Linked DNA regions of Fulvivirga ulvae. The protein of the gene in region 1 interacts with the protein of each later gene in a pairwise test. Links are inferred from orthologs where the notes say so. Each region holds a gene or a part of one and is shown in the gene's direction. Other genes may lie near its edges.

Region 1 (8,535 bases):
TTGTGAATTTTACTAATGATGAGTATGGCTTTAACTTTCCATTTACTGTTCCTTATAATGAAGAAGATCAATCCACGAGCCTGAAAGACCTCGAGTTTTTCAGGGTGGCATTTCCAAAGTATACAGAAAGGCCGGAATACTATACCCAGGGCTCACTGCAAGCAGGCAATAAAAGCTATAATTTGGAATTAGCAGAGGATGTTAACGCCATAGCTTTCCGTAGCCTGCGCGAACGTATGCTCAAAGAATTTGGGAAAGCGCTATTGAGAGTGGCATTGAAAAAGGCGGCCGAACATGGTGCAAGAAAAGAAGATGAAGGATTGGGAGCAGCTGTTGGTTTCCTGAATGCACTGACTGAAAAGGCGGACACCAGGAATTGGCAAACATTGCCCCATAGTATTTATTACACCCGTGTACCCCTTGATCAGGGACAGGAAAAGGTAACTTTGATGCTGAAATCACCTCAAACGGGTACTTCTCATGAGGAAGTTTTTGAGTATCAGGTACAAAAAGGAGAGACTATATTCCAGACATACTCAGCCCTTGACTATAAATCAGTATTGGATTGGTGAAATGACTAAATCATGTTTTTTCTCATTTTTTGATCCCAAAATTTGATTTAATTGCTTAAAAGGCCTTTATTCGAGGTTATTAATACAAAAATATATTTAATTACCCTATAAAGAGTTGACACATGAAGAAGTTAAGTTATCTATTCGTTGCATTAATGTTATTTGTTGCTGGTAATACAGCAGTTGCCCAGGATGAGGAGATCAGCAACGAGGATTTGAGAAGATACGCCCTGATGATGGAAGTGGTTGATGCCATGAAGCAAGAGATAAGTGATATTACCAATGATATGATCAGAAATCAGGAAGGTATGTCAGGAAAGAGATATATGGAACTATCTGCTGCTAAAGGAGATGAGGCTAAGCTTAATGAGCTTGGTGCCAAAGAATTTGAGAAAAAATTCATGGAACTTGTTACCAAAGAGCAGGACGAGAGAAAAGAAGCCATTGGTGAAGTAGTGCAGGTACTGGCTACAAAAATGTTGCCTGGCGGTGGAAAAACATATAAAGCAATTAAATCAGGATTAGCTTCAGACGAGTCATTGAAAGCAAGATATGAGAAAATCGAAGCACAGATGAAGCTTAAAGAAGATGGTGATGCCTGATCACTGAATTACTCCGGAGACAAAGTGAAAAAGCCTGCAATTCGATTTGCAGGCTTTTTTATTTCCGTTTTATCCACACCATGCACTGTCAAGGATTACGCAACCCTCAAAGCCTTTCGCCTTGTTTTCACAACTGCTTTTTCCTATGGTCTGCTTTTTACTTACAAACTTTCCAGCCAAGTCTCCGGCCTTTCAATCTTAATTACATCCTTGATTTATTCAAAAAAGTACTATATTGGATAATTATTTATTGCTAACTACTCAAAGTATATGTTTTCAGAAAATGAAATAGCGACCATGATCGAGATTCCGGCGATACATGAAGCTACAATTGCTACCAGGACAGATTTTATAAGTTCAGAAGCCAGTATGCTGGATATTTCAGAGCATGATTTCCTTTCGCTGATCATGATGACTCCCGCAATGGGTTTGACTCTGGCCAATGGGAGTGTGAGTTTATTCGAAGAACTCGGCTTAAATAAAATGGCTCGTAAAATGTCAAAGGGAGGTTATTTTCTTAAAGTAGACCCCGTAGCTCATGCCATGAAATTTGCATTGAAAAACTTCGATTCATGGGAAGATAAATTTCTGAAAGTAATCCGCATTGCCATGGATGCAACCTTTGATATGCAACTTTTGAAAAACCTGAAAGGAAGCAACCTTGAAGATCCTGTTAAAAGCTTTGCCAGGGACCTGATGACAGTACCTTATATATTTGTTCGCTTTTTAAGCACTATGGTACTAAATGATGAAGCTGATATCGTAGACCACAGAAGTATTTCGCAGGTAGAGTATGATAAGATCATTGAAATAGGGAAAAAGCTGAACATTGACAATTTGCCGGTTTTTGAGTCTTTTTGCAGGACATTTGATGTTAAATAGCATCGCTTTTGTGATGCAGTGAGCATAATATTTTTTAATATTGCCAGTTCTAATTAAAACCTTACATAAGCTGCTTGGGGCACGGCCTGAAAAAAGTGGCATTGGTTTTGATTTTAAGACACGTAAAATGATCATAAACGGCTTACGTACATTTTTTTTGGCTTGCCTCTACATGCTCCTCCTTGCTGCGACTAATCAATTATTAGCGCAGGATGAGAAGAATGTATCCATACCTTTGGATCATTTTTATGCCGATCCTGAATATAATAATGGATTGAGAAAGCTATTGAGTAAATTACATTTTAGCTTCTCCACCGGGTATGGAAACACCTTCTACCGTCAGGATCTCTCTGATTTTTCAGTATTACAACAACCCGGCACCACACCTGTCATATTTAGCAATGAACTCAACACTGGCGGTGGCAGCCTTAGCACCGGATATACCTACTGGTTCAACGATATAGCAAGTGATAGCAACATCAGCATTAACCCTGCTAATGCTTTCTTAATACAGGCAGATACAGCAGACTTGAAGTTCAAGGGATCGGGGATGAGTATTCCCTTAAACCTGTCTATACACCTTGAATTTGACAGATATAGAATAGGAGGGGGGGCTACTTTCGAATATCACCGGCCTGGTAAGTTTAAGCCCAGCGATTTTGAAAATGAAATAGGTACCTACGAGCCCAATTTTGGAAGTGTATTTTATAAGAAATACTATGCCCTACTTGGAGTCAGGGTTTACCGCTACTATGAGTACAGCCTGTCGGTTGATGCCAACATAGGCGCTTTTAACCTGACTAACAAATTCAATAAGAGCATTATCCAAAAGGGTATTTATGTTAATATCGGACCGACCATCGAACGTGATATGTCTGAGTACTTCAGGCTTTTTGTCAGACCGAGTTTTGATGTTAAAAATTTCACATTGAATATTCCCGAAACTGACCTGTCTATAAGTCAGTCTATGAACGCCTTCTATATCAGTTTCGGATTCACTTATCGTATTCCTGAACTTCGAAAATGTTTTCTTAAGCAGTGTACCACTCAGGTAAACCACCAGCATGGCAACAGGGAGTACAGAAGCCGTGTGCATCCTTTCTATAAAAAGCAGAACCCACATCATGGAGAAAACTATCCGCGCCTGATCAAATACAAGAAGAAAAACAAGAAAAAGCTACATGCCTATTAATTGACACTTTCGGATCGGGTAAACAGGCACAAATGGCTGTCCTCCGAGAGTTACAACACACCACAAAATGAATTGAAAACCGGATTGTATTTTTTATAGATGGATGAGTGGAGGTATAAGGCGTACATGCGGGGGTGTGAGCGTGAAAATGAAGCATGTTTTAACGCATTTGCAGCCTCATTTAGAGCATCAAATGGCAATAAGCCAGTGGCAGGCAATAATTGTACGGAAACGTTGTTAATTGCTGATTGAATTGCTTAAATTCGCCATGATTTTTTGATAACAATGGACTTTAACATTACATATGGCTGAAGGAGCAAATGAGAATATCATCCCGATTAATATAGAGGATGAAATGCGTGGAGCCTACATAGATTATTCTATGTCGGTTATTATTTCGCGGGCATTACCGGATGTAAGGGATGGCTTAAAGCCCGTGCATAGAAGGATACTTTTTGGAATGCTCGAATTGGGGGTAAATTATAATAAACCCTATAAAAAGTCCGCCAGAATTGTCGGGGAAGTGCTGGGTAAGTACCATCCTCATGGGGATGCGGCCGTTTATTCTACCATGGTGCGTATGGCCCAACCCTGGTCATTGCGATACCCTTTGGTAGACGGGCAGGGAAACTTCGGCTCCATAGATGGTGACTCTCCCGCGGCTATGAGGTATACCGAAGCAAGACTGAAGCGAATAGCTGAAGAAATGCTTACTGATATAAACAAAAATACTGTTGAGTTTCAGCCTAACTTCGACGACTCGCTGAAAGAACCTACCGTATTGCCGGGGAAGCTGCCCAACCTTCTCCTGAATGGTACCTCGGGTATTGCAGTAGGCATGGCCACTAACATGGCACCACACAACCTTACCGAAGTAGTCAACGGGATTACTGCCTATATTGACAACAACGATATTACTGTTGCAGAACTTATGGAGCATATTACCGCTCCCGATTTTCCGACAGGAGGTATTATATATGGGTATTCTGGTGTAAAAAGCGGGTACGAAAACGGCAGAGGTAGTATTGTTATGCGTGCCAAAGCCGACTTTGAAACCACCGGTACCGGCCGGGAACAAATAATTGTGACCGAAATACCTTACATGGTAAACAAGGCCAGCATGATTGAGAAAACTGCTGCCTTGGTTAACGAAAAGAAAATAGACGGCATCTCTGATATCAGGGACGAATCCGACAGAAACGGGTTGAGAATAGTGTATGACCTGAAGAAGGATGCCATTCCGAATATTGTACTTAACCATCTGTACAAATACACTCAGCTACAATCTTCTTTTGGAGTAAATAATATTGCCCTTGTAAAAGGAAGACCCCAGACGCTGAATCTGAAAGACATCATCAAGCACTATGTAGAGCACCGTCATGAGATTGTGATCAGGAGGACAGAGTACGAGCTTGATGAAGCAGAGAAAAGAGCACATATCCTGGAAGGCTACCTTATAGCCCTGGATAACCTGGATGAGGTCATCGAACTTATAAGAAAGTCTAAAGACCCGGATGAAGCCCGAGACGGGTTAATTCAAAAGTTTGATCTGTCAGAGATTCAGGCTAAAGCCATCCTGGAAATGAGGCTGCAGAGACTTACAGGTCTTGAAAGGGATAAGATCCAGAAAGAATATGCTGAGGTACAAGCCCTGATCAAAGACTTGAAAGACATACTGGCTGACGAAGACAGAAGAATGCAGATCATTAAAGACGAGCTGACTGTATTAAAAGAAAGGTACGGTGATGACCGACGTACTGATATCGTGCATAGTGCGGATGACATCTCTGTTGAAGATATGATACCTAATGATGAAATGGTTATTACAATTTCACATCAGGGTTATATTAAGCGGTCTCCTTTGTCAGAATACAGAACCCAAAGCCGCGGAGGTGTGGGATCGAGAGGAGTTACCACTAAGGATGACGATTTTACAGAGCATTTATTTATAGCACGGGCGCATAATTATTTATTGATATTTACCGAATTTGGTAAGGTATTCTGGAAGAAAGTGTATGGCATACCTGAAGGAGGTAAAACTTCCAAAGGAAGAGCTATCCAGAACCTGATCAATATTGAGCCGGGAGATACTGTTCGGGCTGTAATCAATGTAGATAGCCTCACGGACGAGGAATATGTAAATAATAACTTCGTGATGATGTGTACTGAGAATGGTACCATCAAGAAGACAGCTTTGGAAGCATACTCCAGGCCACGGCAAAATGGTATCAACGCTATTACTGTAAAAGAGGGCGATCGCCTTCTTGAGGTGAAGCTTACCAACGGAAATAACCATATTGTAATTGCCAAAAGAAATGGTAAGGCAGTACACTTCCATGAGGGTGGTGTACGCTCTATGGGTAGAACGGCTTCTGGTGTAAGAGGTGTGACCCTGGAAAGTGATGATGACAGGGTAGTAGGCATGGTCTGCATCAATAGGGAAGAAGCCAACCTGCTGGTAGTATCTGAAAAAGGTTATGGTAAACGCTCACCTGTAGACGACTACAGAATCACTAAAAGAGGTGGTAAAGGTGTAAAAACCATCAATGTAACAGAGAAAACTGGCAAGCTTGTTGCAATCAAGGAAGTAATTGACTCAGATGACCTAATGATCATCAACAGGTCAGGAATTACAATCCGACTGGAAGTCAGCGGCTTAAGAGTTATGGGACGTGCCACTCAGGGTGTGAAACTGATCAGGCTGAATGAAAATGATGAAATATCTTCAGTGGAAAAAATCGAGAAGATAGAAGAGGAAATTGAGCTTGATGAGGACGGAAACCCGATAGCACCGGTAGAAAATATCGATGACGCCAACAGCACAGAAGGCAGTACCGGTAAAGAAGATGCCGATGATAACGAGGAAAATAATTCAGAAAAAGAATAACTTTATATAAAACCAATTGATTTAAAACAGAACAAATAGATTATGAAACGATTCATTTTATTACTGGCTGCCTTTGCTATAGCTGGTTTTTCTTTTGGCCAGAAGAAGCCTAAAATCAATCAAGCTGAGAAGGCCAGAAGCGAGGGAAACCTTGGTGAGGCCAAAGAAATCATAGATGAGGCCGTTGAGCACGAAAAAACAAAGGATGATGGCAAAACCTGGTATTACAGAGGTTTGATCTATGCTTCACTGGATACTACAAACAACGCTCAGTATAAAAACCTGGCCAATGACCCATTGAAAATTGCTATGGAAGCATTTGATAAGGCTGAGCAAATGAACAAGGGAAACAATGATTACTATATCTCAGATGCCAACGGACTACCAATATTGAAAAGTCAGCAAATTGAAACACTTTGGGGACATTATCTCAACAAAGGTGTAGAGGGTTACCAGGCACAGAATACCGAAGAAGCAGTGAAATACTTTACAAAAACACAGCTGGTGAAGCCTGCCGATACCACTGGATATATCTATGCTGGTCTGGCTGCTCAGTCAGGTAAGGACTATAAAACTGCCTCTAAAAACTTCTACAAGTTAGTTAACGACCTGGATTACCACAGTGAGGATATTTACAATTACCTGATCTATATTGAAGGTACTGTAAATGAGGATAACGAAAAGGCCCTCGAACTGATCCGTAAGGCTAAAAAGCAGTTTCCTAACAATGTTGATTTTGCAAAATCCGAGATCAACGCGCTTATCCAGATGGATAAAATTGACGAAGCCAGAACCGAGCTGGAATCAGCCATAGCTAAAGAACCGGACAACAGCAACCTGTACTTTACTCTTGGTGTAATGCAGGAAGAGTTAGGTAATAATGAAAAAGCCAAGGAAGCTTACGCAAAAGCTGTTGAGCTTGATCCTAAAAATTTCAACGCGACATTTAACCTTGCGGTAATTAACTACAATGAAGCCGTTGAGCTGATTAAAGTAAAGAACAATCTGGGAATAACTTCTGCCGACTTAAAAAAGGCCAAAGAAATGCAGACCTCAATCAATGACAAATTGAAAGCTGCTATGCCTTATTGGGAAAAGGTAGTAGAGATAGAGCCAAATAACAGGGTGGCACTGGAATCGTTACAATACACCTACAGTCAGCTGAAAATGAATGACAAGGCACTTAAAGTAACTGAGAAGTTAGAAGCTTTAGGTGACGAAGAAGGAAAATAATCAACAACTTATATCAGTTAAAAAAGGCCGCATTCTGAAATGCGGCCTTTTTTTTTATTGATTTACAGGTGGTTATTGCAGGTTAATTAACCATTTAATTCAATGTTTTCGTTGTCACATCGATATCGGCACGTCTCACCAGAAATTCTCATTCATCCATACCTGCAGTAATGAACCCCATGAACTTGCTGACCATGAGTATTCGCTGAGCCCACTAATATTAAGCAGTAAAACTGTTTATCAGTCAGCTATTTATGAAAAACCTAAGGTGTTTTCGAATTATTTGCTAAATTGATAAGTGGTCCCAAAGCCTCGTTTCCTAATGAGAAAGCTCTATAAGTGGTTGGTTGTTCTTCTGTTCCTTACCGATATGGGGAGTGGTTTGAGCCAGGCTCAGGACCTTAATTTTACGCGTCTTTCATTACAGGAAGGCCTTTCACAATCATCCGTACGGCAGATCATACAAGATCGGCAGGGCTTCATCTGGGTCACTACAGAGGAAGGTCTCAACCGCTATGACGGCTATCAATTTCTCAATTTTAATTATGATAAAAATGATCCCACAAGCCTGGGAGATCAGTTTACCAATTCCCTTTGGGAGGACCCCGAAGGGAATTTATGGATAGGTACCAACAGCGCCGGAATCAATAAAATGGATATAGAGCACGAAACCTTCACCCGGTATAAACATATTCCTGGAGATGCCGGCACATTACCCGATAACAATGTTTATGTTTTTATCGGGGATAGTACCGGATACCTGTGGGTGGGTACTGTAAAAGGGCTTGTGCAAATGGACATTAAAAGTGGGAGGGTACTGGATAAATATATACACAACCCGAATGATGAACACAGTCTCAGTCATGACATTATTTACGGCATGCTGAAAGACAGCCAAGGGAACCTATGGGTGGGAACCCATAACGGGCTTAATCTGAAAAGGCCGGGGGTAGGGAAGTTTAACCGTTATCTGTACAACCAAAAGCCGGCAGATGTCACTTCGCACCGTGTATCCAGAATATACGAGGACCCTTCCGGGAGAATATGGGTTGGTACGCATCGGGGACTTTACTTATACGATGAATCCAGAGATAACTTTACCCGTATCAACCACACTACCAGCGAAAATGGAAGTTTTAATGCCAATATAGTACTGTCAATACTGGA
Region 2 (6,489 bases), 610 kb from region 1 along the record:
ATCAACCAGGCACACTATCAATGGATATGACTGAGATACTTCCTGGTTTTATATTAGAGAGCCTCAGGCAAAGCTTTAAGGCTTTTGGCAAGAAAATGAAGGGCTACTATACTAATGAAGCGCAGATAATAGGAGTTGAAAGCCGAACTTCATCTCCTGTAAGAATTCCCCGAAACAAAGAGACACTTGAGCATGTTGATTTGAAACGACTCTTCCCTTGCGGAGAGGGAGCTGGGTATGCCGGTGGAATCGTTTCAGCAGCAATGGATGGAGAGCGTTGCGCAGAAGCGCTGATGAGTCGGTATTTAAACGTTGAAGTATAAAACAGCCCTGAATATAAGCTGGGGCTTTTGATGAGATATGAAAAAAACAGCAATCATAGGAGCAACAACCAACCCGGGAAGATACGCTTACCTGGCCGCCCGGCTTTTGACTGATCATGGCCATGAGATAGTGCCAATAGGCATCAAACAGGGAGAAGTTTTTGATAAGCAGATACTTAATATCAAAGAAAAACCCCATGTTGAGGATGTCGATACAGTAACCCTGTACATCGGCCCTCAAAACCAACCGGAATGGTACGACTATATTCTGAGCCTGAAACCAAAGCGGATTATTTTTAACCCGGGTACTGAAAATTATGAACTGGAAAAATTAGCTCACAAGCAGGGAATAGAAACTGAAGAGGCTTGTACTTTGGTAATGCTACGCGTTGGTAATTATTAGGCAATGTTCCTTTATCGGGTGTAGGTTTCAGTAGCTTGATTGTTTTCAGTTGTACCGGAATATTTCAGTACAAGTTTATGCTGCGAAAATGACTCAACTTTGATGACGACCACCAGCTGGTCGAAATTAAGAGTAAAAATTTCTCCGTCAAATGTATACTCGTTCGTCAAAGATCCAGCCTGGCACCCATTACTATCTGTCATAGGTAACTCAAGCTTGTCATCAGCTATTACCAGCACCGGAGCTTCAGTCGGACAGATTTTAAACCCATCGCGTGTAGATGACTCCAGATACCATTTGCCCTTTAAGTCTTGGATTTCATAAAATTCTCTTCCATCATCACTATCACAGGCGTACATCAGTAAGGGGCAAAGAGCTGTGATAAGAAAACGATTAAACTGTTCCATATCTGAGTGAAATGCGTATCAAAACAAATTAACAGATCAGATTAATATATTGTTTTTTGGAGTTGGTTTTGGCTTGCTCTCAACCGGTTGCCAATCAGTAAATTATCGTGAAAACAGATATTGAAATTATATTGGAATAAGTGAATTTTTAATAGGATTTTAATAATGATGTTTTGTTAAATAAGTTGATAATAAACCTGCAAAAACCTTAAAAAAAATCATTAATTATTGTAGTTTTGGGAGACCTTAAAATACCTTGGTCCATGGAGTTTTACAGGTGGTTTTCTTTTCATCCACATTAGGGGATTCCAGTCGTTGGCGGCAGTGTTTTAATAGGATTATATAAAAGTTTATGAGCGATAAAGAAAATAAGAAAGAATATTCGGCAGGTAATATTCAGGTACTAGAGGGCCTGGAGGCAGTTAGAAAAAGACCTGCAATGTACATTGGTGACGTAGGTGTCAAGGGACTTCACCATTTGATATGGGAGGTTGTGGATAACTCGATAGATGAGGCTTTGGCGGGTCATTGTGATGTGATTTCTGTTACCATCAATGAGGATAATTCGATTTCTGTTTCTGATAATGGTAGGGGTATCCCCGTTGATATTCACACCAAAGAGAAGCGCTCGGCGCTTGAAGTAGTAATGACAGTACTTCATGCCGGTGGTAAATTTGATAAAGATACTTACAAGGTCTCAGGAGGCTTGCATGGTGTGGGTGTATCATGTGTTAATGCCTTATCTACAGACCTGAAAGCCGTAGTACATCGCGACGGAAAGATCTACGAGCAGGAATATAAAATAGGAGTGCCTCAATATTCGGTAAGAGAGATCGGATTGACTGATAAGACAGGAACCACTATTACCTTTAAACCGGACGGGAGCATTTTTACGGTTACAGAATTTACTTATGATACAGTTGCCTCAAGGCTTCGTGAGCTTGCCTACCTAAATGCAGGTATAAGTATTACCTTGCATGATATGCGTGAGTTGGATGACGACGGCAAACCTAAAAACGACTCCTTCCATTCTGAAGGTGGCCTGAAGGAATTTGTTCAGTACCTGGATAGTACAAGGGAAAAGCTGATCCCGGAGCCCATCTACATGGATAGTGAAAAGGGCGAAATTCCGGTACAGGTCGCCATGAGCTACAATACCTCATACAGTGAAAATGTAGTATCCTATGTGAATAACATCAACACTATTGAAGGAGGTACTCACGTAGCCGGTTTTAGAAGAGCTCTTACCAGAACACTCAAAGCCTATGCTGATAAATCTGGTCTGCTGGATAAAGTGAAGGTTGATATTAGCGGAGATGATTTTAGAGAAGGGCTTACCTCCGTAATCTCAGTAAAAGTGGCCGAACCTCAATTTGAGGGTCAGACCAAAACAAAGCTTGGTAACTCAGACGTAAGTGGGGCGGTAGATACGGTAGTGGGTGAAATGTTGAATAATTACCTGGAGGAAAACCCTAAGGAAGCCAAAGCTATTGTTCAAAAAGTTATTATAGCAGCCCAGGCACGTCATGCAGCTCGTAAAGCACGTGAGATGGTGCAGAGAAAAAATGTACTTAGTGGCACGGGACTTCCCGGAAAACTTGCCGACTGTTCAAATAATGACCCAACCGTTAGTGAGTTATATCTTGTGGAGGGTGACTCAGCGGGTGGTTCAGCTAAGCAGGGGCGTGATAGGAATTTCCAGGCTATTCTACCCCTGAGAGGTAAGATACTTAACGTAGAAAAAGCTCAGGAACATAAGATATATGAGAATGAGGAGATCAAGAATATGATCACTGCTTTGGGAGTAAGCTTTGGAACCGAAGATGATGAGAAGGCACTGAACATGACTAAGCTGAGATACCACAAGATCGTGATCATGACGGATGCTGATGTTGATGGTAGTCACATTCGTACCCTGATCCTTACTTTCTTTTTCAGGTATATGCATGCTTTGATTGAAAAAGGCTACGTATACATAGCTCTGCCACCCCTTTACCAGCTAAAGAAAGGAAAGGATGAACGCTATTGCTGGACGGAAGAGGAGAGAATTAAACTTATCCAGGAGATGGCAGGTGATGGTAAGGAAGAGTCGGTGGGAGTACAAAGGTACAAAGGTCTTGGAGAAATGAACCCGGAGCAGCTATGGACAACCACTATGGATCCGGAAAACCGAAGCCTTAAGCGGGTCACCATTGAGTCTGCTGCAGAAGCAGATCATTTATTCTCAATGTTGATGGGTGATGAAGTAGCGCCGCGAAGAGAGTTTATTGAGCGCAATGCCAAATACGCTAAGGTAGATATTTAAGATAGGTAAAACACCAATCTGAAAAGGGTTCTGTTGACTGGAACCCTTTTCCTGTTTTTAGAGGATAAAAACTTTTCGTGATTGGTTTTTTGTTTGAACACAGATGATTATTTTGTTCGAGATATGATGTTACCAGAAAAGATTAAAAAGCAAATAGCCCAGAGTGATTATGTCAGCAGGGATTTGAGCTGGCTCAAATTTAATGACCGGGTACTGGACCAAGCCAGGGATCCTGACAAAAGTATTATTGAAAGGTTAAGATTTTTGGCCATTACAGAATCTAATTTGGATGAGTTTTTCACAATCAGGGTAGGTAGCTTGTATAACTACCTGGACTATAACAAACCCAGAATAGACTATTCAGGTCTTAAAGAAATTCAGTTCAGGCAGGTAATTTTCACTCGTACCAAACAATTTTCTCATCAACAGCATAGTCTCTTCATGAATGAACTCATGCCTCTGTTTGAGCAGCATGACTTTTCCATTACCACTTATAAAAATTTAACAAGCGCGGAAAAAGGCAGAGTAAACAGTTACTTTGAAACGACGATTTACCCTATGCTTACGCCGATGGCATATGATAACTATCATACGTTCCCGATTCTTATATCCAACAGGTTGGTGTTTGGTGTAGTCACCAAGGCTGAGGATGGCAGTGTGGACTACAAGAAGCTATCTTTTATACAGATACCTTCGAACCTTCCTAAGTTTCTGGAAATTGAAAGAGACGAAGTTGTACACTTTGTTCCGGTAGAGGATATTATCCGCAACAACATTAAACATCTCTTTAGAAATGTGGAGGTCTTGTCCGTTAACCTCTTTAGAATAACAAGAAATGGCGATTTTACCCTGGAAGAGAGTGATGATATTGAAGCAAACTTCCTTGAAGAACTAAAGAAAAAGCTCAAAACCAGAAGAACAGGTCGTGTGGTGAGACTTGAAGTTTCAGGCAGACCGGATTCATGGATGCTTAAAGTGCTTAAGGAAAGATGGGATATTGATGATGACAATATCTTTAAAATAAAGAGGAAAAGCCTGCTGGATTTCACCGGGCTCTTACAAATTGTTAATCACCCTCAATTTAGAGATCTCAGGATGGAAATGCCTGTAGCAGTACCCCCGCTAAGCTACCCGGAAATTCACGATTACAATATCCTGGATGTGTTAAATGAACGGGATGTTTTGTTGCACCATCCTTACAATAGCATTGAGCCTGTACTTGAACTTTTGGAGAAAGCCGCTGAAGATGCAGGCGTTCTGGCAATTAAAATCACTATATACAGACTGGCTAAAGATAGCCGGGTTACAGCAGCTTTGCTTAAAGCAGCGGAAAATGGCAAGCACGTTTCCGTATTGTTTGAGGTAAAGGCACGTTTTGATGAAGAAAATAACCTCCGTGAGGCACAAAGACTGCAAAAGGCAGGTTGCTTTGTGATTTATGGTATAAGCAGCTTTAAAACCCATACCAAGCTACTACTTATTGTAAGAAAAGAAGGAGAAAAAGTAACGCGGTATGTACACCTCTCCAGTGGTAACTACAATGAATCAACATCAAAATTTTATACAGACCTTGGTTTGTTAACCACCAACGAGGTCTATGCCCATGATGTGTCCGAGTTCTTTAATGTTATAACCGGTCACTCCATGCCCAATGTATACCTGAACCTGATCACGGCCCCAAAAGATATGCGTCAGCAGCTGGTTGAGCTTATAAAGGCAGAGGCTGAAAATGCCAGAAAAGGTCTGCCATCAGGTATTGTGATCAAGATCAACTCTTTACAGGATAAGGAATCCATAGATGAGCTGTATGCAGCCTCTCAGGCGGGGGTGTCGATTAAACTGATAGTAAGAGGAATGTGCTGTTTGAGGCCGGGCCGGGCCGGGCTTAGTGAGAATATTCAGGTTATATCTATCGTAGGGCAGTACCTTGAGCATTCACGTATTTATTATTTTCATGGCAATGGTGATTCTAAAGTGTATATCGGAAGCGCAGATATGATGGTGCGTAGTTTTGAACGACGACTGGAATCTCTCTTTATGATTACGGATGATCTTCTTAAAAGGCAAATAATCAATATTTTACAATACAATCTTAAGGATAATGTAAATAGCTATGTAATGCATGAAGATGGAACTTACAGTAAAAAACATCCGGATGGTGAACCCGAATTCAACATCCATAAAGAGTTCTATAATGTTATAAGGGATACACTGTTAGATCTTGATCTGGCATTAAAAAAGCCCGGCCAAAAGAAGTTGCCTGAGGAAACCGTTGAAGAAAAAAGGTATATACCTGACCTTGATAAAAGTTAACTAGCTGAACTTGATCGTTTGCTTGTTGGTGTTGCGTTCATAGAGGTGTTGCATTATGCCATCTTTGAGGCCTACGTCAGGTACAATAATGTTTTTGGCTCCCGCCCATTCCATTACGGCTATATAAATTTCTGATGCAGGTATGATCACGTCCGCACGGTCAGGATTAAGCTGTAGTTCATTGATCCGGTCATCCATGCTTAATCCCCTGATAAATGTCTGGACCTCTTTGACTTTAGTCAGCGACATTTTATCGCCAGGAGATTTCTGGGCCAGCTCAAAAATCTTATTAATATTGCCCCCGGTACCAACCGCAGTTATCTTGTCCTTATATTCTACCATTTTTTCGGACACCCATTTTTTCATGTTTCTCCAAATAATTGGCGAATCATTATGCTCCAGCCTTCTGACCGATCCTATTTTAAAGGACCTTGATTCTACTTTCCTGCCTCCTTTAATAATAGTCAGCTCCGTGCTTCCACCACCCACATCAATATGAAGGTAGTTCTTCTTTTTATCAAGAAACGAACTAATGGCATTATTGATCAGAAGAGCTTCATTTTTACCATCAATCACCCGGATCTTTAGTTTTACATCTTCCTCAATTTCCTTTACTATTTCCATTCCGTTTTTAGATTCTCTCATGGCGGAAGTGGCGCATGCCATATAGTCGTCTACTTCATAAAGATCAATGAGCAGCTTAAAGGCTTTCATTAACTTTTTGAATTTAGCCTTTTT

The links.
Region 2: the proteins of gyrA (region 1) and gyrB interact in binary tests that used the Escherichia coli proteins (3 or more experiments, as listed by UniProt). The link is inferred for Fulvivirga ulvae from one-to-one orthologs.

The regions. Positions count from the first base shown.
Region 1 is NZ_CP089981.1:5,406,851-5,415,385, reverse strand. The notes cover bases 3,213-6,343. They hold gyrA (DNA gyrase subunit A), read left to right. Parts: upstream 3,213-3,552; coding sequence 3,553-6,135; downstream 6,136-6,343. Other genes in these bases: LVD17_RS22785 (tetratricopeptide repeat protein), read left to right, coding at 6,178-6,343; LVD17_RS22795 (hypothetical protein), read left to right, coding at 3,213-3,248. Also shown: LVD17_RS22810 (COG3014 family protein), read left to right, coding at 1-572; LVD17_RS22805 (hypothetical protein), read left to right, coding at 695-1,174; LVD17_RS22800 (hypothetical protein), read left to right, coding at 1,445-2,056; more of LVD17_RS22795, read left to right, coding at 2,097-3,212; more of LVD17_RS22785, read left to right, coding at 6,344-7,368; LVD17_RS22780 (two-component regulator propeller domain-containing protein), read left to right, coding at 7,691-8,535. UniProt on the Escherichia coli protein: A type II topoisomerase that negatively supercoils closed circular double-stranded (ds) DNA in an ATP-dependent manner to maintain chromosomes in an underwound state.
Region 2 is NZ_CP089981.1:6,017,956-6,024,444, reverse strand. The notes cover bases 1,030-3,961. They hold gyrB (DNA topoisomerase (ATP-hydrolyzing) subunit B), read left to right. Parts: upstream 1,030-1,485; coding sequence 1,486-3,438; downstream 3,439-3,961. Other genes in these bases: ppk1 (polyphosphate kinase 1), read left to right, coding at 3,562-3,961; LVD17_RS25215 (hypothetical protein), read right to left, coding at 1,030-1,085. Outside these bases: LVD17_RS25225 (NAD(P)/FAD-dependent oxidoreductase), read left to right, coding at 1-323; LVD17_RS25220 (CoA-binding protein), read left to right, coding at 361-726; more of LVD17_RS25215, read right to left, coding at 738-1,029; more of ppk1, read left to right, coding at 3,962-5,751; LVD17_RS25200 (Ppx/GppA phosphatase family protein), read right to left, coding at 5,752-6,489. UniProt on the Escherichia coli protein: DNA gyrase negatively supercoils closed circular double-stranded DNA in an ATP-dependent manner to maintain chromosomes in an underwound state.